DNA from 3 places in the Pectobacterium atrosepticum genome. Region 3 is predicted to be linked to each of the others. Evidence: predicted binding sites of a transcription regulator. Region 3 holds the regulator's gene; each other region holds the start of a gene.
The links. Region 3 encodes Fur, which represses iron uptake genes when iron is present. Its sites were predicted from a motif close to ATAATAATGAGAACNACTATCAA; they were not measured.

Region 1 (8,254 bases), 1.1 Mb from region 3:
CCGTTAAAATCACGCTCGTAGAATTCATGCCCTTTACATCCCGGCAATGCGGGGTGATTAACGACCGCGACTTCTGGCCGCTCTGCCAGCCATTTTGCAATGCGGATACTACTTTCCTGGTGCTGTTTGAGTCTGACGCCCAGTGTGCGCAGACCGCGGCTGGCGACATAGGCGGTATCGGCATCCACCATTTGCCCCATCAGGTAAGAGTGTTCACGTAGCTGTACCCAGCAGCGTTCGTTAGCGACCGCTGTGCCGATCATGGCATCGGAATGGCCGACGATATATTTCGTACCGGCCTGAATCGAGATATCAATATCGAAGTCGAACGCCTTGAATAAAATGCCCGCCGCCCAGGTATTATCAATCATGATAACGATCTCAGGATTGATAAGGCGCACAGCTTGGACGATAGCTGGCACATCGTGTACTTCCATGGTGATAGAGCCCGGCGATTCAAGAAAGACGACTTTGGTATTGGGCTGGATCAGTTCGGCAATGTCAGCACCGATGAGCGGATCGAAATAGGTGGTGCTGACGTTCAGTTTGTTGAGTACTTTCGTGCAGAAATCCTGCGTGGGCTCGTAGGCTGATTCCGTTACCAGAATATGATCGCCTGCCGCGACGAAAGAGAGGATCGCGTTAGAAATGGCAGCCGCACCACAAGGGTACAGCGCGCAACCCACGCCGCCTTCCAGTTCCACCATCGCTTCCTGAAACGAGAAATGGGTCAATGTGCCACGGCGCCCGTAGAACAGCGCACCCTTGGCCCGGTTAATAGTGGCGTGCTTCTTGTCCTGAACCGTATCAAATACCAGAGAGGACGCACGCTGAATTACGGGGTTGACGGAGCCGTGGGTGAATTTCTTGCTGCGTCCTGCGGCGACTAACGCTGTTGCCGTTTTTTTGCTTGTCATAACCACTATCACCTTTTCTGTTCAGTCCTGCCGAATGACTCAATACGCCGACTATTCCCGACAGTGAACGGAGAGGAGTCGCGGGGGCATAATTGGATTTATTAGGATTCGATTTATGAGGTCTACGTTATCACGGCTGGAGCGGCGTGTGGGCGGGTTTTGTCATGACGTAAAAAATGCTCGACATCACTGGTATTCCCGCAGCGAAAGGGGCTTTTCGCCGATTTTGATGGGATAAGATTGGAAGTAGGTGAAAATATTTCAGGTAGGAAAACGTAAGAAAAGCGCCATGTTTTTCTGCATTGCTGCGAATAACATGGCGCAATTGGAGTGTGTTAACCCGTATGGACGCCAAAGAATTTAGGCAGCCAGAGCGAGATGGCCGGAATATAGGTGACTAGCATCAGCACGAAGAACAGCCCGCAGTAGAAGGGCAGCATTGCTTTAACCACTTGTTCTATCTTCTGCTTACTCACCGCACTGGCGACGAAAAGTACCGACCCTACTGGTGGCGTAATCAAACCTATCCCGAGGTTCACCAGCATTATCATGCCGAAATGGACCGGATCGATGCCAAGTGAGAGGGCGACAGGCAGCAGAACGGGGGTCAGAATCAGGATCAGCGGTGCCATGTCCATCAGCGTACCGACCAGCAGCAGCATGATGTTAATCCACATCAGGATGACGTACTTGTTATCCGAAATGGAGGTGAAGAATTCGGTAATGCGGCTCGGCAACTGCATGTAGGTCATGATGGCACCGAACGCGGCGGCGAAGCCGATCAGGATCATTACGATCGTGACGGTTTTTACCGTGCGGTACATCAGCTTGGGCAGTTCTGACCATTTATAATCTTTATAGATAAACATGGTCACGAAGAAGGACCACAGGCAGGCGATGGCCGCAGACTCGGTCGCGGTAAAAATACCGGACAGAATCCCCCCCATGATGATGACGACGGTCATCAGCCCCCACAGTGTATCGACAAAGATTTTTAGCGCCTGACGGAACGGTACACGTTCGCCTTTCGGGTAACCGCGCCGATGTGCAAAACCGACACACATCACCATCAGGGTCAGGCTGAGCAGTAAACCGGGCAGGATCCCTGCGATAAACAGTGAGGCAATGGAAACCGTGCCGCCGGTTGCCAGCGAGTAGATCACGGAGTTGTGGCTCGGCGGTGTCAGAATGGCCTGCACGGAACCGCTGGCGGTGACGGCGGCGGAGAAGTCGCGTGGGTAACCTTTCTTCTCCATTTCCGGGATCATCACCGAACCGATTGAGGCCGTGTCTGCGACGGAAGAGCCGGATATCGCGCCGAAAAATGTCGATGCAACGATGTTAACCAGCGATAAGCCGCCGCGAATAAAGCCGACAAAGATGTACGCGAAGCTGACCAGACGACGAGCGATGCCGCCTTCGGCCATAATGGCCCCAGCCAGAATAAAGAAGGGAATCGCCAGCAGCGAAAATTTGTTCACGCCATTAGTAATCTGAATCATAACCGCTTCAAGCGGTAAATCGATCCAGAAGGCGCCAACAATCGCGCTCAACCCTACCGCATAGGCGACGGGAACGCCGACCGCCAACAGCACTGCCAGCGTGGCAACAAGAATAAATGCATCCATGGTATTGGCTCCGAATTAAGAACTGCCAAGCATGACCACAGGGCGTTGATCCTGCGGGCCGAAAAACATTTTTTCGATGATAAAGAGCACGGTGATTAACGAGCCGATAGGCAGCGGTAAATAACTTTCACCCGCGGTTAATAATGGGAATTCTGCGACAGGTTGTTCCCATAATTCCATGCAGAGCACTGTGCTGTAATAGAGAATAAACAGGCTGATTAAGAGCATCAGGAGATTCGACAAATGAACGCAAATCTTCTTACCGGATTCTGGCAATCTGTCGGTCAACATGCTGACGGCAATATGTGAGTTGGCACGGTAACTGACCGCTGCGCCTACAAAAGTGAACGTCACCATACAAATAATCGAAATGGGTTCCGGCCAGGATAATGCGGAATTTAAAGCATAGCGTGCGAATATGCCGATAGGGATTATTAGCGTCATAATTAATAACGCCAGACCAGAAACCCACATGGCAATACGATAGAGTACATCCATACTTAAGTGATAAGACTGTGCCATTGTGTCACCTATATTCACTCAGTTGAGTGATAAGCGAAGGATAATTGTTTATATCAGGCCATTAGGGTGGCGGATAATAGATAACTGAGATCGCTGACAAAGTCGTAGTGCGGTGATAATGGATTAGTTTTCCATTATCACCGTTTTCATTACGTAACTATGCTCGTCAACGTTCTGCTATTTATCCGCTGGAATGCGGTCTGAATTATTGGACGTCGGCGACGGCTTTAATCAGCTCCTGATATTTGGCACCAAACTGGTCGCGCACGGGCTGCGTAGCTTTGAAATAATACTCGGTATCAATTTCATGGAATTGAACGCCACCAGCCTTCATTTTATCCAGTGATTGCTGATTATATTCATTCCACAGTACGCGCTGTTCTTGCTGCGCTTCTTTCGCCAGCTTCAGGATAAGATCCTGATCTTCTTTGGAAAGCTTATCCCACTTGGCTTTGGAGTATAGGAACAGCTCAGGAATAATGAAGTGGCGGCTCCAGGTGAAATTCTTGGCAACAGGCATGTAGTTATGCGCAACATAGGTTGGCGGATTATTCTCGGTGCCGTCAATGACGCCGGTTTGCATGCCGCTGAAGACTTCGCTTGTGCCCATGGCGATGGCGTTAGCACCCATGGCTTTCAACGTTGCGAGAGCAACTTGGCTGGTTTGAACGCGAATTTTCATGCCTTTGAGGTCTTCAGGTTTCGCCACGGGCTGCTTGGTGATTAAATTACGCGTTCCCGCGTCCATCCAGCCTAGGAAAACCAATTTTGATTTACTGCTATGGGTAATTTTGTCACCAATTTCCTGACCGATTTTCCCATCCAGTACTTTGTGAAGATGATCTTCATCACGGAAAATATAGGGCAGGGTGAAGACTTCTATTTCCGGTAAAATAGCGGCAACGGGCGTCATTGATACACGGATAATATCAATAGCACCGAGCTGTGCCTGTTCAATCATTTGTTTTTCATCACCTAATACGCCACCGGGGAAGGTATTAATTTCCAGCCTGCCATTGGTAGCAGCTTGTAATTTCTCTCCCATTTTTTGTACGGCAACGACATTAGGGTAACCTTCAGGGTGAACATCAGAGGCTTTAATTTGTTGTGCCTGAATCGCTTGACTCATTAGTAATGCAGTAGAGCCCAGACAAACGCCGATCAATGTTTTCGACAGCTTCATTGAGTTATCTCCAGAGGTAGGGTGACATTATCGATAATCAAATGGTGATTTAAAAATGTAAACCCATGAAAAATAGAGTAATGAATAGAGGGTTTACTGATGAGAGCACGGCGCCTTTGTGTGAGCTATTATCGTGGCGCGCGTCGGTATTCTCTGTGGGTTAAGCTAACCTATTATACAACTTCGTAGAATGACTCGTGTCACAAAAGAAAAAGCTAATATGAAATGCTGTTTTATATGGATTTTATTCCTACGCTCTTAATCTAAATATGCGTAACTTGGTGTTTTTGTTTATCTTGTTGTGTACTTGTGTTTCTATTTATTTCACTAAACTTATCGCCAGCTATCATGAAATGGTGTGATAACTTAATGTCGATCACAAAAACCTCACGATATAAGGCTGCGTTTTAGATGAGCACCTGCGGCTGTCACCTGCCAGATATATTCCTGAATGCTATTTTTTATAGTTTTCTTATGCCTTTCCTGTCGATGTGCAGGTAATACCCCCAAAAACCCTGTCAGAACGCAATAAAAAGTGTGTTATCTGGTGTAAATAATAATGAGAACGACTATCAATTCGTTCAGGGTTTGGTATCATTTCAGGCTGCGTTATTGCTGCATCATACCTGCGGGTATGTGCGGGTATTGTACAGAACGAATGGTGGAGGCACAGCGTGAAGACGGCTGTCAGTAATACAACTCAACAGGTGTTATCAACCTGGCAAAAAAAGCGTGGCGCGTTCAGCGCATTTTCCCGTAGCGTGCTGGTTATCCTGCTGTGTACGGCGGGACTAAGTGGAAATGCGTTTGCGGCTCCGGCGACGACGCCGTTATCGACACAGAATGCCGCGCAGCCTGCTGCTGCGTCCCCTTCCGCACCTGTCACGACCGATGCACAAGCACCGACGTCAGCGCTCACGCTTCCTGCCAGTGCGGCACCGGGCACCAATAACCTGATGAAAACCGACTTGTCCGTCTGGGGCATGTACCAGCACGCTGATGCCGTAGTGAAAACGGTAATGATCGGTTTGCTGCTGGCTTCCGTGATTACCTGGGCGATCTTCTTCAGTAAAAGCGTCGAAATGTCTGGCGCGAAACGTCGCCTGCGCCGTGAGTATCTGGCGTTGGAACAGGCGAAAACACTCGACGATGCGCTGGAAACGGCGGATGCGTTCAAAACGGGCAGCGTAGCGCAGCAATTGTTGGCGGATGCACAGAACGAACTGGATCTTTCCGCCCGTTCGGATGACAACAACGGGATTAAAGAACGCACCGCGTTTCGTCTGGAGCGTCGTGTGGCGGCTACCGGGCGTCATATGGGGCGTGGTAACGGCTATCTGGCAACGGTCGGCGCGGTTGCACCGTTCGTGGGGCTGTTCGGTACGGTATGGGGCATCATGAACAGCTTCATCGGTATCGCACAGACGCAAACGACTAACCTGGCGGTGGTCGCACCGGGGATTGCAGAAGCTCTGCTGGCGACGGCGATTGGTCTGGTTGCCGCGATTCCTGCGGTTGTCATCTATAACGTCTTCGCACGCTCGATTGCTGGTTACAAAGCTACGGTCGGTGATGTGGCTGCACAAGTGCTGCTGCTGCAAAGTCGCGATCTCGATGTGGCTGCCAGCAACGATAACCGGGCGTCTTCAGCAGCGCATAAACTGCGGGTGGGTTAAGTCATGGCGATGCATTTGAAGGAGGACGTGGGTGATGACGGTGAAATGCATGACATTAACGTCACGCCGTTCATTGACGTCATGCTGGTTCTGCTGATTATCTTTATGGTGGCGGCGCCGCTGGCAACGGTGGACATTCGTGTCGATCTGCCTGCTTCATCGGCAGTACCGCAGCCGCGGCCGGAAAAGCCGCTCTATCTGACGGTAAAAGCGGACAAGCAAATGTTCCTGGGGGAAGAGGCGATTAACGATCAGTCTCTGGCTCAGGTACTGGATGCGAAAACCAGTGCCAATAAAGAAACGACTATCTTCTTTCAGGCAGATAAAAGCGTCGATTATGAAACCATCATGAGCGTGATGGATTCACTGCGTAAAGCGGGCTACCTCAAGGTGGGTCTGGTTGGCGCGGAATCTGCCGCCGCTAAGTAACGGCTGATCGATTCAAAAGGGAATGTGGTGCGATGCTCTAAGAAGCGACGCTAACCGCGTTCCCTTTTTACGTTCTACCTGCTGGTGAAGTGTGTTGGGCTATGTCGCGAGTCATGCCCGCGAGTCAGGATGACGCCAGTGAATCCGCGTCGGGATATAGCGCCGATCTTCTTCAAGCGGCTGTTGTGCAATCAAACTCGTAATCATTTCAAAGCTGTTGCGTGCCAGATTTTCACAATCCTGCGCCACGGTATCGATCTTCAGCGGTAAACAATCAAACAGATAGTGATCGTCAAAGCAGCACAGACGGATGCCGCTTTCCATCAGGTTATGCTGGTTCATATAACGCAGCACGCCTTCCATCAGGCCACAGGCGGCAACAAACAGTGCTTTTGGCGGGCGACCCAGCGTCGCACACAGTTGAGCAAACATTTCATAACCTGCGCTGGGGTGGTAGTTGCCATGAAGAATCCACTCCGGCTGGCACTCGATACCGGCACGCGTCAACCCAAGCTGAAAGCCTTCCAGACGGTGGCGAGTCGGGGAAATTCGCGGCTGGCCGCCAAGGAAATAAAATTCATCACGATGCTGGCGGGCGATACGCTCGACCATTTCTGCTGTGGATTCTACCGCTTCGGAAATGACCATCGGCAGTGTGGAATCACCAATAATCCGGTCAAATTGCACGACGGGCAGCTGCTGATTAATTTTCTGATACTCGATATCACTCAGCAGGCTGGAAGCGACAATCAGGCCATCGACCTGGCGCTGTACCAGACTGTTGACCGCCATCATCTCCTGACTGGCATTTTCATCGGTACAGGCAATTAGCAACTGTAGCCCAGCTTCGCGGCACCGCATCTCCAGTTCGCGGGAAATCACGGCAAAGCCGTAGTTGGTCATTTCTGGCACCACCAGCCCCAGCGTGTTACTGCGTGAGGAACGCAGTGAACGTGCGTGAATACTGGGCTGATAACGCTGCTCGTGTGCGACGGCTAAAATGCGATCGCGCGTTTCATCAGAAACGCGGAACTCTTTGCTGCGGCCGTTCAGCACCAGGCTGGCGGTAGATTTTGATACACCGGCCAGCGCGGCGATGTCACTGATTGTTATGCGTTTAGTCGGTTTCACCGCGAGGTCTGCTATCAGAAAAAAGGAAAGTTATTCTATCACGCATGGCGCTAACAGCCAGTGTTGTAGCGTTAATTGCCCAGAGCCGCTGAACGTCATGGTCGCCTCGCTTTCCGGGAAAGTTCGTGCAGACATCACGGCCTCGCCATCGTTGATAAAAATTTCAACGCTGGAGCGATCGCACAATATCTGTAATTGACGCAGGTCGCCGCGCCAGTAGCGATGTTCAGGTTCGCCTGTGCGTCGGTTGCGTCGGCTTATCGTTACGCGTTCACCGTCCCAACAGAGAACAAGCTGGGAGGCAAGATTGAGCTGGAATTCCCCCTGAACGGTGATGAGCACTTCTGCGCTACTAATGGGTAGCGGCGACGCGTAGTCTGCTGCACCACGCCAGGTGTAATGCTGTCTGCGCAACTGTTGTAATTCGCGCGCAGGACGTTGATAAACGCGATCGTCATGCAGCGTGAGTTCACGCGCGCAGGTCATAGTATGAATCCAGCCGTGCTCGATCGTCGGTTCAAAAAATTCATTGTCGTCAGGAATCGACATCCAGCCAAACAGCAGGCGTCGCCCGTCTTCACTCAGCGTGGTTTGTGGGGCGTAAAACTCAAAGCCGAGATCCAGTTCATGGAAACCCTGATGCGAGTAATCGCCGTTTTCGTAGTCGAGTGAGCCAATGAAATAGCCCGCCTGAAAGGTATTCAGGTAGCGTTCATCTTCAGCGGGAACGCCTTGTGGGCAGCAAATCAGTATGTCTTCGCCATCCAG
Region 2 (8,254 bases), 650 kb from region 3:
TTAATACATACCAACTCGACCCACCTTGATTAGATGCTCGCACCGCTTTGTCGAGATTTAACCGTGGAATCGGCGCAACACGCCATTTTCCTTTCTGATCGTCGGCACTTTTAATTGAGCCAATCACCCATACACCGGAAACCACACTCGCCGATTTTCCGGCATTAAAACTGCCAACAAAACTCGACCAGCCAGAAATAGGACGTGCAATTTTCGCGTCGTTAATCGCTTTAATCGTTTTTAACGTTTCTTTCAATGCAGCGTTTTTGGTGAGATTAATTTGGCCTTGATTATCGAAGAACCATTCTCCACCGGACTGCATCATAATATGAGGAAGAACAACATCGTTCATATCGTAGGTCAGCATATCAACGCCAGTTTTTTCCTTTATTTTCTTGCCGATCTCAATGTATTTATCCCAGGTAATATTCACCATATCACTCTCTTTATATCCGGCAGCTTCCAGATAATCGAGTCGATAGAACATCCCTGCCACGCCGGAATCAAAGGGAATACCGTAAATCTTATTCCCGACCGTCATCACTTTCGTTTTATAAGGCGCAAACTGACTATAATCGATGGCATCCTGCAATGGGACAAACGCATCAGGATAAGCCTGAAGGTATTTCTGTGCATTATAATCTTCTATAAGCACAATATCAGGAAGAACATTTTTAACCCCAGAAGCCAACATGGTATTTAATTTCTGTTCAATATCTTCTTTACCCGAGTCGATCACTTTCAGGCTGAAACTTGGGTCAGCTTTTTTATATATCGATGAGGCTTCATGCATTGCCGCAACATTGAAGTTAGGATCCCAGGCCCATACGGTGACGTCAGCAGCCAAGCTTTGACTCGATAAGCCCAGCGTGAAAAATGAAACTGCAAATAGGGTAGATACTTTATTCTTGATCTTCATCAGAGCAGTCCTTCTTTACTTTTTGTAAAGAGAGAATATGAGTTACTGCATAATGAAGCAACGAGTTACACCGCTTACATTCCTTCATCCAGTGATACGGGTCACACAACAGGGAGAGAAATAGCTGAATATTCGATCTCAATAGAATAAATTTAGGAAAAATTTCCTTCAAAAAAGTCTATACCTGACCGATAAAAGTGATGAAAATCAACCTAAAAACCAACCCATAACATTGAAATTTAAGTTAAAACTGAGTCACAGAAGAATAAATAAAACGTTTACTCAGGTAATAATCGACATGATCACATAGTCACTGCGGCATTACCCAAAAATGAAAACGCTACCACTACAAATCAAGCGGCACACGGAGAGAGCCGTGTGCCATAAAATACGTTCACCCTTTGGCAAACCAGCCGCGAATGATCGCGTGCTGTAGCAGCATGATGGTCTTGCCGTCTTTAATCCGCCCATCGTTCATCATCGCGATGGCTTCGCTGAACGGCAGCTCCAGTACCTCAATATCTTCATCTTCCACACCGCCACCCGAATTATCACGTAGCGATTCATCGTACTCGGCAGCAAAGAAGTGCAGCCGTTCTGTTACGCCGCCGGGCGACATGTAGGCATCAAACAACTTCTCAACGTTACCAACCGCATAACCGGTTTCTTCTATCGCCTCGTTGCGGATGCACTCTTCGGGCGAATAGTCGTCCAGCAAACCGGCACAGGCTTCCAGCAGCATGCCGCTTTCGTTGCCGTTAACGTAGGTAGGAATACGGAATTGTCGTGTCAGAATCACCGTGCCTTTCGCCCGGTTGTACAGCAGAATTGTCGCACCATCGCCACGATCGTAAACTTCACGAATTTGGCGTACTACGCCACCATTCTTTCTTTTCAAATCAAAAACATACTTGTGAAGAATAAACCAGTGATCGGATAGCAGCTTCTTTTCGACGATATCAATAGGAGACGACATGCAAACACCTCGGTGATCGATGGTTGGAAGAGCGCATTCATTTATAACAACGAAGCCATCATATCCCTTTTGAACTCCCGCATAAACGAATAAGGAAACGTATGTCTGGTGGAAATTACGGCATCGTCACGCACCAAACCTATGATATTCATGGTTTAGTTTCATTCTCTCATTCCGCTCTTTTCGTCCATCTCGCGTTTATCGACTATGCTATACCTTAAATCAGTCACGTTTCAGGAAGTCGTGCTGCGCTTTCGTTTTCCCCATCACCACCGTCAATTTGTCTCGTCATAACGCGCGTACCGCAACCGCCTTCCATGATTCACTCGAATTCAATACCGCATCACTTCTCAAACCACATCATCGAGGTAGATAACATGAGTCATTTCATTTTCTCTTCACCTAGAAAATATGTTCAGGGTCGCGGCGTGCTGGATGAACTGGGTGAACAACTCAAGCCTCTGGGAACGAAAGCGTTTCTGATGGCAGATGGCATTGTTTGGGACATCATCGGCCAGCGCGTAGATGCGTCCCTCAAACAGGTGAGCATCGGCTACCATTACGAGCGTTTTAACGGTGAGGCGTCCAGCAACGAAATCACCCGTCTTGCTAAGCTAGCACGCGACGCGGGCACCAACATTGTCGTTGGGTTAGGCGGCGGTAAAACGCTGGATACGGCGAAAGCGGTTGCTGATGAGCTGAAACACAATGTCGCGATTGTCCCAACCGTGGCCTCAACGGATGCACCGTGCAGCGCGCTGTCCGTCATCTACACCGACGAGGGCGTGTTCGAGTCCTACCGCTTTTACGACAAGAATCCCGATCTGGTATTGGTCGATACCGCCGTGTGTGCGCAGGCTCCAGCACGCCTGTTTGCCTCCGGCATTGCCGATGGTCTGGCAACCTTTGTCGAAGCACAGGCGGTTCTGCGCTCTCACGCACTTTCTATGCTGGGCGGTAAACCTACGCTAGCGGGCATGGCGATTGCCGAAACCTGCGAAAAAACGCTGCTAGCCTACGGTTATAGTGCTTACAAAGCGGTGGAAAAAGGTGTGGTAACACCCGCAGTGGAATCCGTAGTTGAAGCCAACACGCTACTTTCCGGCTTGGGCTTTGAGAATGGCGGATTGGCGGGCGCTCACGCCATCCACAACGGGTTTACCGCGATCAAAGGCGACATCCACCACCTCACGCATGGGGAAAAAGTCGCCTACGGCACGCTGACACATATGGTGCTGGAGCAACGTCCTGACGAGGAAATCGCACGCTACATTCGCTTCTACCGCGCGATTAACATGCCGACGCTGCTAAAAGATCTGCATCTGGAAAATGAGCCGTTTGAGAATTTGATCAAAGTGGGTGAACTGGCGTGCAGCGACGCCGATACGCTGAAAAATCTGGACAGCGGATTAACGGCTGAAGACGTCGCTCACGCGATTATTGCTGTCGACGCGTTCAGTAAAACCATCAGCTAATCGCAATTGAGGTAAAAAAACCCGGCTCCAGCGGAACAGTGCAATGGAGCCGGGCTTGATATAACAGGCGATTTTCACCAGCGTATTTCTGCCAGAAAACATTCTCTCTGCGTCATCAACCTATTCATGACTATTCACTTTTATTTGACGAGAAAACGGGCAGGATAACGACATATTCTCTATGTCTTGGGTCATCGCATGATGGAACGTCCGCGCTTTATCGCCCTATCGAGCACGCTGACTCTTGCCCTTTTTGGGACAATCGTACTGGCATTGGGTATGGGGCTTGGGCGCTTTTTATATACACCGATGCTGCCCGTCATGCTGGAAGAAGGTGATTTCACCTTCAGCCAGCTTTCCTATATTGCCAGCGCAAACTACGTCGGTTATCTGTTCGGCAGCCTGTTTTTCTCTTTCAGCCGTCGCGCCTCAACCTCTCAACCAGTGTTCCTGCTGTTTACCGCAGCGGCGGCGACCAGCGTGTTGCTCTTCGCGATGACATTGACCACCAATACGATGCTGGTCATGCTCATTCGCTTCATCGCGGGGATCGCCAGCGCAGCGATGATGATCTTCGGATCCCTAATCGTTTTACACCACACAAGGCATACTGGCATTATCGCCTCGCTCTATGCTGGGGTTGCCGTGGGGATCGTGTTAGGCAATGAATTCATCATCATGGGACGGCATTACGTACTAACGGCCGAACTATTGTGGTGGGGAGCGGCGCTGATCTCCACGCTACTTCTGCTCGCCCTACTCATACTTTCGCCGCACAAAACGACCGTACCGCAGCAGCCTATGGTCAATGTTGATGAACAGCCTCACCTTGGCTGGCGACGGCTCGCGCTGCTATACGGCCTCGCGGGCTTCGGCTATATCGTCGTCGCCACCTATCTGCCGCTGATGGTGACGGCGCTAGGCATACCGCATTTATCCCTGCATTTATGGTCGCTGGTTGGGCTAGCAATCATCCCTGGCTGTTTCTTCTGGCTGTGGGCCGCCAGTCGGTGGGGAACGTTACCCTGCCTGACAGCTAATCTGCTGATTCAAGGCGTGTGTGTCCTGCTGACGCTGTTCAGCCACTCTCTGGTGGCATTGATATTCAGCTGTATCGGCTTTGGTGCTACTTTTATGGGAACCACCTCACTGGTGATGCCATTAGCCAAGCGGCTACGCGCGCCGCACGGCATCAACCTGCTTGGGCTGGTGACGCTCACTTACGGTATTGGTCAGATTCTTGGCCCACTACTCACCAGCGTCCTGACGGACACCCACGCTGTCGCACCTGCGATTCTGTGTAGCGCAGCAGCACTTTTCATCGCGGCTGGGCTCTGCTTACCCAATCGCCGCTCATCACTCTAACTCCGGAGAACCTATGCCGTACGTCAACATCAAAATCACCAATGAAGGCGTCACCGCTGAACAAAAACGTCAATTGATTGAAGGCGTAACTCAGCTGCTGGTCGATGTGCTCAATAAAAACCCGAAAACCACTGTGGTGGTAATTGATGAAGTTGAAACGGACAACTGGGGAATCGGCGGCGTGCCGGTGACAGAGTTGAGGAAGGCAAGCAAATAGCGAAACGGTGCCACGCTATGTGGCACCAGATTTATATCCCTATGATCGTATCAATCAGCAGATACATATTCAGGGAAACCACTAGCACGACAATAAGTTGTCCGATGCGCTGTACCCATTTTCCGTTAACCATCGACCCCATCAGTTCACGATTGCCAGTGAAGGACAGCAAAGGAACCAGCGCCAGCGCAATCCCGAAGCTCAGCACTACTTGACTCAACACCAACACTCGCGTCGGATCCATACCGGACAAAATTACGATAAACGATGGCAGCATCGTCACGGCTCGGCGAACCCAGAGCGGGATATGGAAGCGCACGAACCCTTGCATCACTACCTGACCCGCCAGCGTACCGACAACGGTGGAAGAAAGGCCTGCCGCCACCAGACTCAGACCGAAAATCACCGCGGCGGCTTTACCTAACAGCGGCTCCAGCGTGAGGTAGGCTTTATCCAGATCGGCAATATCCTGGTTACCGCTGAAATGGAATGCCGCCGCCGCCGTTGCCATCATCGCCAGATTGACGAATCCGGCAATCGTCATCGCAATCGCGACATCAACTTTCGTTGCAGAATAGCGCTCGGCACGGGAATGACCGCCTTCATGCTGCGTCAGGGAAGAATGCAGGTAAATCACATGCGGCATAATTGTCGCCCCCAACACGCCTGCGGCCAGCAACACGGCATCGGAAGTCGGCAAACTAGGGATTGCCATGCCTTTGGCTAAAGCGGACAGCTCAGGCTGAGAAAATACCAGTTCGACAATATACGCCGCCGCAACAAACAGCAGCAGGCCGCCGATGACCATCTCCAGCGGCTTCTGACCACGCTGTTGCAGCATGAGAATCAGGAAAGTGGCAATCGCGGTGAGGATCGCGCCTTCCAGCAGCGACACGCCCAATAGCAGTTTGAAACCAATCGCTGCACCGATAAACTCGGCCAGATCGGTCGCCATCGCAATAATTTCGGCCTGTACCCAGTACGCCCAAACAGCAGGACGCGGAAAGCGATCGCGGATATGTTCCGCCAGATTCTTACCCGTTGCGATGCCTAATTTGGCCGACAATAGCTGGATCAGCATCGCCATCAGGTTCGCCCACACCACAACCCACAGCAGCGTGTAGCCATAGGCCGCGCCAGACTGGATGTTCGTGGCAAAGTTACCCGGATCGATATAACCAATCGCCGCGATAAACGCCGGGCCCATCAGAGAAAGTTTTACCTTCCTTGATGTACGGCTTGTTGACTCAATAACACCCGGCATAGTATGACCCTTCTAACGCTGTTGTTTATTACTCTCACAAAAATGATAATGATTATCAAGTGCATTTAGATTGGTAATACCAATTCTTTTGATAGCTAATGATGATGAGTCATTAAAAATCTAAAAAACATCTTTTTTATCAAACAAATCTTAACAAAATGTACACTAAATAATTCGAGTTGCAGGAAGGCGGCGACACAGTGAATCTCCAGGAGCTTACTCCAGTAAGTGACTGGGGTGAGCGAAGACAAATTGGCTTAGCCAATTTGAACGCCGCTTGTGGCGACCCTTCAGGGCGAGGTTCAGAGATGAGCCGAGTATTGCCAACGCACATGCAGCTTGAAGTATGACGGGTATACAAACAAAAAACCCCATGCTGAGCACGGGGTTTAGGATGAAGATACGTTTTAAATAGCGTGCGTAAAAGCAGAGAGTATTAGTCTTGTGCTTTTGATACAGCAACCATCGCCGGACGCAGTAAACGACCGTTCAGCGTATAGCCTTTTTGCATTACCATCATGACATGGTTCGGCTGGTGATCGGCTGAAGGTAACATCGTCATAGCCTGATGCACTTCTGGGTTAAACGGTACACCCACATCGCCCACCACCTCGATACCGAATTTATGCACGGCATCCAGCAACGATTTCAGCGTCAATTCGACACCCTCAATCATTGAAGCCAGTGATTCATTGGCTTTGTCCGCCGTATCCAGCGCACGTTCCAGGTTATCGATGACTGGCAGCATTTCACTGGCAAATTTCTCTACCGCAAATTTATGCGCTTTCTCGATATCCATTTCCGCACGGCGGCGAACGTTATCGGCTTCTGCACGGACGCGAAGCATATTGTCACGTTCACGCTGTTGCAGTTCACTAAACTGGGCTTCCAGCTCGGCGATGCGCTCATCACGCGGGTCAGCTACGTCTGCCGTCTCTGGCGCGGCATCCGCTTGCTGCCCTTTTGCTGCTTCCTTTTGATCCAGGACTTGCTCGTCAGGCGTTTTCTGTTCTTTACTACTCATGAAATTCTCCGCGGTTTAGCATTAATCTCGCTAGTTGCTTATTATGGGGATCAAAACCGGAGATTCAAGGGAACCTGTCATATATTGGTTCCTGCTGCTGCCGATACACCACGCTGAGGACAAAACAGCAATGAACACACCGCTTACAATGAACAAGCCGTTTAATTGTATTGGCATTGTCGGCCACCCGCGCCACCCAACGGCGTTGGCAACGCATGAGATGCTCTATCATTGGCTCACCGAAAAAGGTTACTCCGTGCTGATCGAACAACAGATTGCACGGGAACTTAACCTGAAAGACGCACCAACAGGTAGCCTTGCCGACATCGGTCAGCAGGCGGATCTCGCCGTGGTCGTCGGCGGTGACGGCAACATGCTGGGCGCCGCGCGCGTGCTGTCGCGCTATGACATCAAAGTAATCGGCGTAAACCGTGGCAATCTCGGCTTTTTGACTGACCTCGATCCCGATCATGCTCAGCAGCAGCTTTCTGACGTTCTTGACGGCCATTATCTGAGCGAACAGCGCTTCATGCTGGAAGCACACGTTTGCCGCACAAACCAGCCCGACAGCATCAGTACCGCAATTAATGAAGTGGTACTTCACCCAGGGAAAGTCGCACACATGATTGAATTTGAAGTCTATATTGACGACAGATTCGCCTTTTCCCAACGTTCAGATGGCCTGATTATCGCCACGCCCACAGGCTCAACCGCCTATTCGCTTTCCGCTGGCGGCCCTATCCTAACACCGTCATTGGAAGCCATTGCGCTAGTGCCGATGTTCCCGCACACATTGTCTGCCCGCCCGCTGGTGATCAATAGCAGCAGCACGATTCGGCTGAAATTTTCCTGCATTACCAACGATTTGGAAATCAGCTGTGACAGCCAGATTGCGCTGCCAGTGCAGGAAGGCGAAGAAGTGCTGATTCGCCGTAGTGAACATCACCTGAATTTGATTCATCCAAAAAATTACAGTTATTTCAATACACTAAGTTCAAAGCTCGGCTGGTCAAA
Region 3 (8,254 bases):
TACCACTGCGCGCGCCCTGAGAACAAAAGTAAAGTTGCCGGGATTATGCTGGCGGCGGCGTTTGCTTCATTCTTCACTGGGATCACTGAACCGCTGGAATTCTCATTCATGTTCGTGGCGCCAGTGCTGTACTTCCTGCATGCGTTACTGACGGGTTTTTCCGTCTTTATCGCTGCCAGTATGCATTGGATTGCTGGGTTTGGCTTCAGTGCCGGTCTGGTGGATATGGTGCTGTCCTCGCGTAACCCGCTAGCCACTCAATGGTACATGCTGATAGCGCAGGGGTTGGTGTTCTTCGTCATTTATTATGTGGTGTTCCGCTTCACGATTACTCGCTTCAATCTGTTAACACCGGGACGTGAACTGGCAGTGAGCGGTAGCGAAGCCGATGGATATGACGTGAGTACCGCATCTGCGGGTGATAAATCAAGCGATACGGCGACGTTGGCGCGTGGCTATTTGCAGGCGCTTGGCGGCAAAGCCAACCTGATCGGCATCGATGCCTGTATCACGCGTTTGCGTTTGAATGTAGCTGACTCTTCTCTGGTTGATGATGCTCAGGCGAAACGTCTTGGTGCGGCAGGTGTTATTCGTCTGAATAAGCAGAGCGTACAGATTGTCGTGGGCACGCAAGCTGAATCGATAGCAATTGCGCTGAAAGCGGAACATGACAAAGCGTAATGTGACGGCGTTATTTGTTTAACGCGGTGTTATGTCGATGAAAGTGATGGGCGAGATAGCAATCTCGCCCTTTTTTTTCGTTATGAATAATTAAATGAAACTAACGGTTGTTTCCCAGCGTAGCTTGTTGGATCATTGTTGGTTATACGTCGTTTTAGCATTGAGGAATGAAGAATGAGTGAGGCTGAAGCCCGCCCAACCAACTTTATCCGTCAGATTATCGATGAAGATCTGGCGTCCGGTAAGCATGACCATATTCAGACGCGTTTCCCGCCAGAGCCGAACGGCTACCTGCATATTGGGCATGCAAAGTCTATTTGCCTGAATTTTGGGATCGCGCGTGACTACCAGGGGCAATGCAACCTGCGTTTTGACGACACCAATCCGGTAAAAGAAGATATTGAATACGTTGAGTCGATCAAACGTGACGTCGAGTGGCTGGGTTTTTCATGGAGCGGCGACGTTCGCTATTCTTCTGATTATTTCGATCAACTGCACGCTTATGCGGTTGAACTGATTGGTAAAGGATTGGCTTACGTTGATGAACTGACGCCTGAACAAATTCGTGAATACCGTGGCACGCTGACGGCGCCGGGTAAAAATAGTCCTTATCGCGATCGTACCGTACAGGAAAATCTGGCGCTGTTTGAAAAAATGCGCAACGGCGGGTTTGCTGAAGGTACTGCTTGTTTGCGTGCAAAAATCGATATGGCATCATCCTTTATCGTGATGCGCGATCCGGTGTTGTATCGCATTAAATTTGCCGATCACCACCAGACGGGTAATAAGTGGTGCATCTACCCGATGTATGACTTTACTCACTGTATTTCCGATGCGCTGGAAGGGATCACGCATTCTCTGTGTACGCTGGAATTCCAGGATAACCGCCGCCTGTACGACTGGGTGCTGGATAATATCTCCATTCCTTGCCACCCACGTCAGTACGAGTTTTCTCGGCTTAATCTCGAATACGCAATTATGTCCAAGCGTAAGCTGAATCAGCTGGTTGTGGAAAATGTCGTTGAAGGATGGGACGATCCGCGTATGCCGACCATCTCTGGCCTGCGCCGCCGTGGTTATAGTGCGTCTTCTATCCGTGAATTTTGTGTGCGTATCGGCGTAACGAAGCAGGATAACAACGTGGAAATGGCAGCGCTTGAATCCTGTATCCGCGACGATCTGAATGAAAACGCTCCGCGTGCGATGGCGGTACTGGATCCGGTCAAAGTGGTGATCGAGAATCTGCCAGCCGGGCACGAAGAGTTTGTTGCGATGCCAAATCACCCGAACAAGCCAGAAATGGGCTCGCGTCAGGTGGCATTCAGCCGTGAAGTTTACATCGATCGTGCTGACTTCCGTGAAGAAGCTAACAAGCAGTACAAGCGTTTGGTTTTGGGTAAAGAAGTTCGCCTGCGTAATGCCTATGTGATCAAAGCCGATCGCATTGAAAAAGACGAGCAGGGCACCATCACCACGATTTACTGTAGCTATGATGCGGAAACGCTGAGCAAAGATCCGGCTGATGGTCGTAAAGTGAAAGGCGTCATCCACTGGGTTTCTGCGGCGCACGCGGTGCCAGCGGAATTCCGTTTGTACGATCGTTTGTTCAGTGTGGCAAACCCTGCGGCGGCGGATGACTTCCTGTCAACGATTAACCCAGACTCACTGAAAATTACGCAAGGTTTTGTAGAAGCGAGTTTGGTGCAGGCTGAAGTAGAGAAAGCGTATCAGTTTGAGCGTGAAGGTTACTTCTGTGCCGATCGCGTTTACTCCAGTGCGGAACACCTGGTGTTTAACCGTACGGTTGGACTACGCGATACTTGGGTAGGCTAAGGTCACTGGTAAGAAGACAAAAATAAAACCGCCTCGGCGGTTTTATTTTTTTGTGCGGTCGATTTATCGTGTGGAGTCGTGCAGAGTTTCGTCCTCTCTGCAATCCCCTTCACTGCAATGCCCATAGAGATACAGACTGTGGTTGGACAGTTTAATGCCGTGTCTTTCTGCGATCTCGCGCTGACGTGCTTCGATAGATTCATCGCGGAATTCAATGACTTTGCCACAGTCGAGGCAAATTAAGTGATCGTGATGATGCTGCTGCGTCAATTCAAAGACGGATTTGCCACCTTCGAAGTTATGACGGGTTACGATACCCGCATCATCAAACTGGTTGAGTACGCGATAGACAGTAGCAAGACCAATCTCTTCGCCCATATCAATCAGTCTCTTTATATAATCTTCCGCACTGACGTGATGGCTGACAGGATCCTGTAACACTTCCAGTATTTTCAGTCTTGGAAGAGTGACTTTCAGGCCGGCCTTCTTTAATGCGGTATTGTTGTCAGTCATGCGGGTTTAGTCCTGTTGCTTACTTATCAATGGAGGCTGCCTAGCCTATGACATCGGTCGGCTTAAAAAATCTAATCACATCTCAATTATAGAACTGCGCATACAAAATGAAAACAAGGGAATGTTAACAATATTGTCCCCACTCACACTACTGATATACAACGCAATCTATTGTTGATGAATGAGGAAATGGTGATGCACGTATAAAACCGATGGGATTATTGTACAGGTTTACTGATAGAAGTTAAAAAAATGTATCAATTATTATGAAAGGTTTTACCTATCAATGCTGTTTTGGCTCTGATAGGGGATATCAGAGCCAAAATGGCTTAGCCAACCAGCTCTTTCAGATTCAGTTCATCGCTGATCTGCTTCACCCACGTCGTTACACGTTCGTTGGTGAGTTCAGGCTGACGGTCTTCATCGATAGCTAAACCAATGAAGTGATTGTCGTCGGCGAGCCCTTTAGAGGCTTCAAAGTAATAGCCTTCAGTTGGCCAGTGGCCGACAATCGTCGCGCCGCGAGGCTCAATAATGTCACGAATGGTGCCCATGGCATCACAGAAGTATTCCGCATAGTCTTCCTGATCGCCGCAACCAAACAGAGCAACCAATTTTCCTGTGAAATCAACTTCTTCCAGTGACGGGAAAAAGTCATCCCAATCACATTGAGCTTCACCGTAATACCAGGTTGGAATACCCAACAGCAGAATATCGAAACCTTCGAGGTCTTCTTTGCTGCTTTTAGCGATGTCATGAACATCCGCAACGCCGGTGCCTAACTGCTGTTGGATCGTTTTGGCAATGTTTTCAGTGTTGCCTGTATCGCTGCCAAAGAATATTCCGATGAGTGCCATGAATTGAATAACCTCTTGATTCCTAATGGTATGGTGTAATATTTCACCCACTTATCTGTTAATAATAACAGACACTCACATCTGGAGAAACTCGTATCGGTAAGGATGCGTAAATCAAGGGCGGGTGAAAGGAGGAGGTAAAGAAGGGAAACGAAAGCATCTCTGCTGACGCTAAAATCCCCATAATTAATAGGGTTTATGTTATTGTCTGAGGTTAAACGCCTATTTCCTTAGTGTTATCGCGGTTATTTATTTATAACAATGTTTCATTTTTTATGAATCTGCTTTTTATTTTCATGACTTGTCCCGGTTGTAATTAAAAGCAGACTTCTCTTTGTGAAAATAAAAGTCACGCAACGGTACCTTACTATTCAGGAGAATTAAAATGTATATAAAGATAATGTTTTTATCGAATTGAAGACCTGTAACATTTTTCGGGAATATTCCTAATGAAGATGAGTGAGAATTATAACCATTTGCAGCTGAAACGATGCAATGATGTGGGGGATGGTTTTATTTTTTGATGTTAAAGAATAACGTTAAAATCATCTCTCATCACCTTACTGTATCATGGCATATCCATACTAGCCCGCACAGGGTGGAGTGGATGAGGCTTTTACTTGCAACCCTCTGATTAAAATCCTTATATCTATAAAAATAGGTGAGTTTATTCTCAGTGTGAAAAATTATATTAATAAATATAGCGAGAACGCTAAATATTCTCTGCATTTAGCCGATGAGTTAGCGTGGTTTTTGAGTTTTCAACTCGGTGAAATTTGAACGCTAAGGAGAAGTGACCTGTTTCATGGTGTGAATTTTCTGATTCATATCGGTTGATTAGCGATAAAAATCTTTTTAACCATTTTCCTGATTTGGAGTGAGCTATGAGACTTATAAAAAATATTGCCATCAGAACCGCTATGTTATGGGTGCTGGGCGTTTTTTGTGTTCTTTGGGGCGGCGTATCGATATATACCATGTTCTCTTTTAAAGAGATGACGGCGACTTCGAAGACCAGCACCTTGCTGGTTCAGAACATGAATTTTATCAACCAGGGCAACGATCAATACTTCCGTATGGTGACTCGTCTGGCGCGCGCTGTTGATGCTCGTCGTAGTGGTGATAACGCAACCGCAGATAAAGAGCAGGCATCGGCATTAGTTGCACTGGATAAACTGAAGTCTGATCTGGTGGCGTTTAATGCTATCGATCATGCGAGTCTGGACGATGCATTGGTACAGGCTGTCAGCCGTGACTGGAGTAATCTGATTGTTCAAGGTGTTGAGCCGCTTTACCAAAAGGCCGCCGCCAACACGTTGGATGACTACCAAAATCAGGCCAAGGACGTTGTGCCGCCATTGAGTCGCCAGTTTGGCGCATCTCTATCCGCGTTCAGTAACGCCAGCGCAGAGAAATTCGATGCGGCGGGTGTGCGTTTTGAACAAATCACCACAGTTGGGCAGAACATTTTGCTGAGTGGGTTGTTTATCGGCCTTATCATGCTGTTCCTGACCGACCGTTATCTGGTTGTGTGCCTGGTTCGCCCGTTGAATGACCTGCGCTATCACTTTAGCGTGATTGCTTCTGGTCACCTGGGCAAGCCAATTCTGGACTTTGGTAATAACTGTGTCGGTCGTCTGTTCCCACTGCTTCGTGAAATGCAGGGGAGTTTGGCTACTACCGTTAGCACAATCAGAAATAGCACGGATTCTATCTATCAGGGTGCTTCTGAGATTGCTGCGGGTAACAACGATCTGTCATCTCGTACCGAAGAGCAGGCTTCCGCGCTGGAAGAAACCGCAGCCAGCATGGAGCAACTGACGGCGACGGTGAAACAGAACGCCGAAAACGCCAACCACGCCAGCCAACTGGCATTACAAGCCTCGACAACGGCGAAGAAGGGCGGTGAAATTGTTGAAAACGTGGTGAAAACCATGGCGGAAATATCCGGTAGTTCAAGAAAAATCGCAGAAATCACAACCGTTATTAACGGCATTGCTTTCCAGACCAACATTCTGGCACTTAACGCAGCGGTAGAAGCGGCGCGTGCGGGTGAACAGGGGCGTGGGTTTGCCGTAGTTGCAGGAGAAGTTCGCAGTCTGGCGCAGCGCAGTGCGCAGGCAGCGAAAGAGATTGAAGGGCTGATTTCTGAATCGGTTCGCTGTGTGGATACCGGCTCCAATCTGGTTAGCGATGCTGGTGATACCATGCAGGATATCGTCCGTGCGGTTACCAACGTGACAGATATCATGGGGGAAATCGCGTCTGCCTCGGAAGAGCAGAGCAAAGGTATTGCGCAGGTTGGTCAGGCCGTGGCGGAAATGGACAGCGTAACGCAGCAAAACGCCGCGTTGGTTGAACAGGCTTCTTCTGCGGCCTTGTCGCTGGAAGAACAGGCGGCGTTGTTGAACCAGACTGTGTCGCTGTTCCAACTGTCCGATACGCAATCAGCGCTGCAAGTGGCAGCAAAACCGGTGCGAAAAGCACAGGCGATTGCCCCGCGTGCAGGTAAAGCGCTACCGACCAGTAGCGATAACTGGGAAAAATTCTAACTGTTGTTTTAATCCGTGATGGTATTTTTAGTCTTGGATGAACATCCAGGCGGCGTCAGAAATGGCGCCGCACAAGATGTGAATACTGCATTGTGTGAATAGCGCGTTACGTCAATCAGGACTGCTGTTCTGCCAACTGCGCCAACAGCATCTCTTCAATCAATTCACTGCGGCTAATGTTCCGCTCTTCAGCAAGGCTGTTCAGGATATCAACGGCATCGCTGTTAATCTTTAATTCAACACGGCGCAAGCCACGAACTTTATCGCGACGTAGTTGATTACGCTTGTTAATTCTTAGTTGTTCGTCACGAGTGAGCGGATTGGTCTTGGGGCGGCCCGGACGACGCTCATCTGCGAACAGATCCAGTGTGGTGCGATCCGTTTGTTCTTTTGCCATAAGTAATGATACTGCAAGGTATTCGGACCAAAATACACGGTGCTATCCGTCTTGCTCTACAAATAAAACCGATGTCTATTCTCATCCTGTAACAGGATTGTCAGGTTGCGGTTTACCTAATATGTGGAACATGCCGGGAAGTTATACGTGCATTTTGATGAAGTGGTTACAATGCTTGTGGCTGAATCAGCCGTCCCTCTACTGCGAGCGCCATCATACCCTAGCCGCACAGGCGGCGACAACGGTTAACTGCCGCCACTACCATGAATCCGCCAGTGTGAGTATCGTCTGGTTAATTCGCGTCCAGAAAACGGTGGATCGCACGCAAAACCGCATCGGGTTTTTCTGAGTGAACCCAGTGGCCGGCGCCGCTGACCACATGCGCACGCGCCGCTGGAAACTGGCGCAGCAGTGAATCGCGGTAGCGATCGTCCAGATAGGGGGAATCGCCGCCACGAATGAACAGTATTGGTCCTTGCCAGGCTGGAACATCTTGCCAACCAACGATATTCTCGTATTCATCCCACAAAACGGGCACGTTAAAACGCCACTCTCCCTGCTGGAAGGATTTCAGTAAAAACTGAATCACCCCTTCTTCCTTTATATGTTGGCGCATGAGTGCTGTCGCTTCGGTACGTGATGTCAGACCGGCTTCCGTTACGGCGCGTAGCGCAGCGAAAATGGTGTCGTGGCGGCGCACCTGATAATCCACTGGTGCGATATCAATCGCGACTAGTTTGTCCAGCCGTTCGGGAATAAGTGCACTGAGCGCCATGGCGACTTTTCCGCCCATCGAATGGCCAATAACACTAGCGCGTTCGATGTTCAGTTCATCCAGTAGCTCCAGCACGTCCTGCGCCATCGCAGGGTAGTTCATCTGTGGTGAACGCGGCGACAAACCGTGATTGCGTAAATCGATTTGCAGAATGTCATGCGTGTTTTGCAAATCCCGACCCAATACGCCAAGGTTATCTAATGTGCCAAACAGGCCATGAATCAGGACAACAGGGAGTTTATCTGTGGGCTGGTGCGCATTTTGCCAGCGATGATTCAATTTCATGGTGAAGTTCATTCAGAGAGACATGGGCTTAGGGTATCATGACTTTAGAATCGACGTTGTCACTGAAGGAACAGCATAGCTACTCGAAGGAATGTGAAAGGCATTGGGGCATAGTCTGACTTTTGGTATTGTCCCACTATGCCGCTGTTCGATAATGTTTGAACGCCTGTATAATCCTTTTGATTTGAGTCATCTACCCATCGGTGTCGGGTTGCAGAAGGGAAGCGTCTCTGCAATTTGCACGATAATGGGTAAAAACAGCACTGGATAAAGATGAAAACTATTGAAGTCGACGAAGAGCTTTATCGTTATATTGCCAGCCACACACAGCATATTGGTGAGAGCGCATCGGATATTTTAC

Region 1: the regulator Fur is predicted to act here: its motif matches at 4,804-4,826, upstream of exbB (tol-pal system-associated acyl-CoA thioesterase).
Region 2: the regulator Fur is predicted to act here: its motif matches at 6,253-6,275, upstream of GZ59_RS03750 (Nramp family divalent metal transporter).

The regions. Positions count from the first base shown of each region.
Region 1 covers NZ_CP009125.1:406,695-414,948, forward strand. The annotation lists gene metC (cystathionine beta-lyase) at 1-917, opposite strand, end outside; gene GZ59_RS01865 (TRAP transporter large permease) at 1,253-2,545, opposite strand; gene GZ59_RS01870 (TRAP transporter small permease) at 2,561-3,067, opposite strand; gene GZ59_RS01875 (TRAP transporter substrate-binding protein) at 3,273-4,250, opposite strand; gene exbB (tol-pal system-associated acyl-CoA thioesterase) at 4,925-5,926, shown strand; gene exbD (TonB system transport protein ExbD) at 5,930-6,355, shown strand; gene GZ59_RS01890 (LacI family DNA-binding transcriptional regulator) at 6,467-7,486, opposite strand; gene GZ59_RS01895 (glycoside hydrolase family 32 protein) at 7,517-8,254, opposite strand, start outside.
Region 2 covers NZ_CP009125.1:831,236-839,489, reverse strand. The annotation lists gene GZ59_RS03775 (extracellular solute-binding protein) at 1-919, opposite strand, end outside; gene nudK (GDP-mannose pyrophosphatase NudK) at 1,314-1,895, opposite strand; gene GZ59_RS03765 (glycerol dehydrogenase) at 2,273-3,370, shown strand; gene GZ59_RS03760 (MFS transporter) at 3,569-4,735, shown strand; gene GZ59_RS03755 (2-hydroxymuconate tautomerase family protein) at 4,749-4,952, shown strand; gene GZ59_RS03750 (Nramp family divalent metal transporter) at 4,984-6,216, opposite strand; gene grpE (nucleotide exchange factor GrpE) at 6,653-7,240, opposite strand; gene nadK (NAD(+) kinase) at 7,389-8,254, shown strand, end outside.
Region 3 covers NZ_CP009125.1:1,485,016-1,493,269, forward strand. The annotation lists gene nagE (N-acetylglucosamine-specific PTS transporter subunit IIBC) at 1-681, shown strand, start outside; gene glnS (glutamine--tRNA ligase) at 856-2,514, shown strand; gene fur (ferric iron uptake transcriptional regulator) at 2,578-3,027, opposite strand; gene fldA (flavodoxin FldA) at 3,357-3,884, opposite strand; gene GZ59_RS06580 (methyl-accepting chemotaxis protein) at 4,769-6,436, shown strand; gene ybfE (LexA regulated protein) at 6,552-6,833, opposite strand; gene ybfF (esterase) at 7,126-7,893, opposite strand; gene seqA (replication initiation negative regulator SeqA) at 8,167-8,254, shown strand, end outside.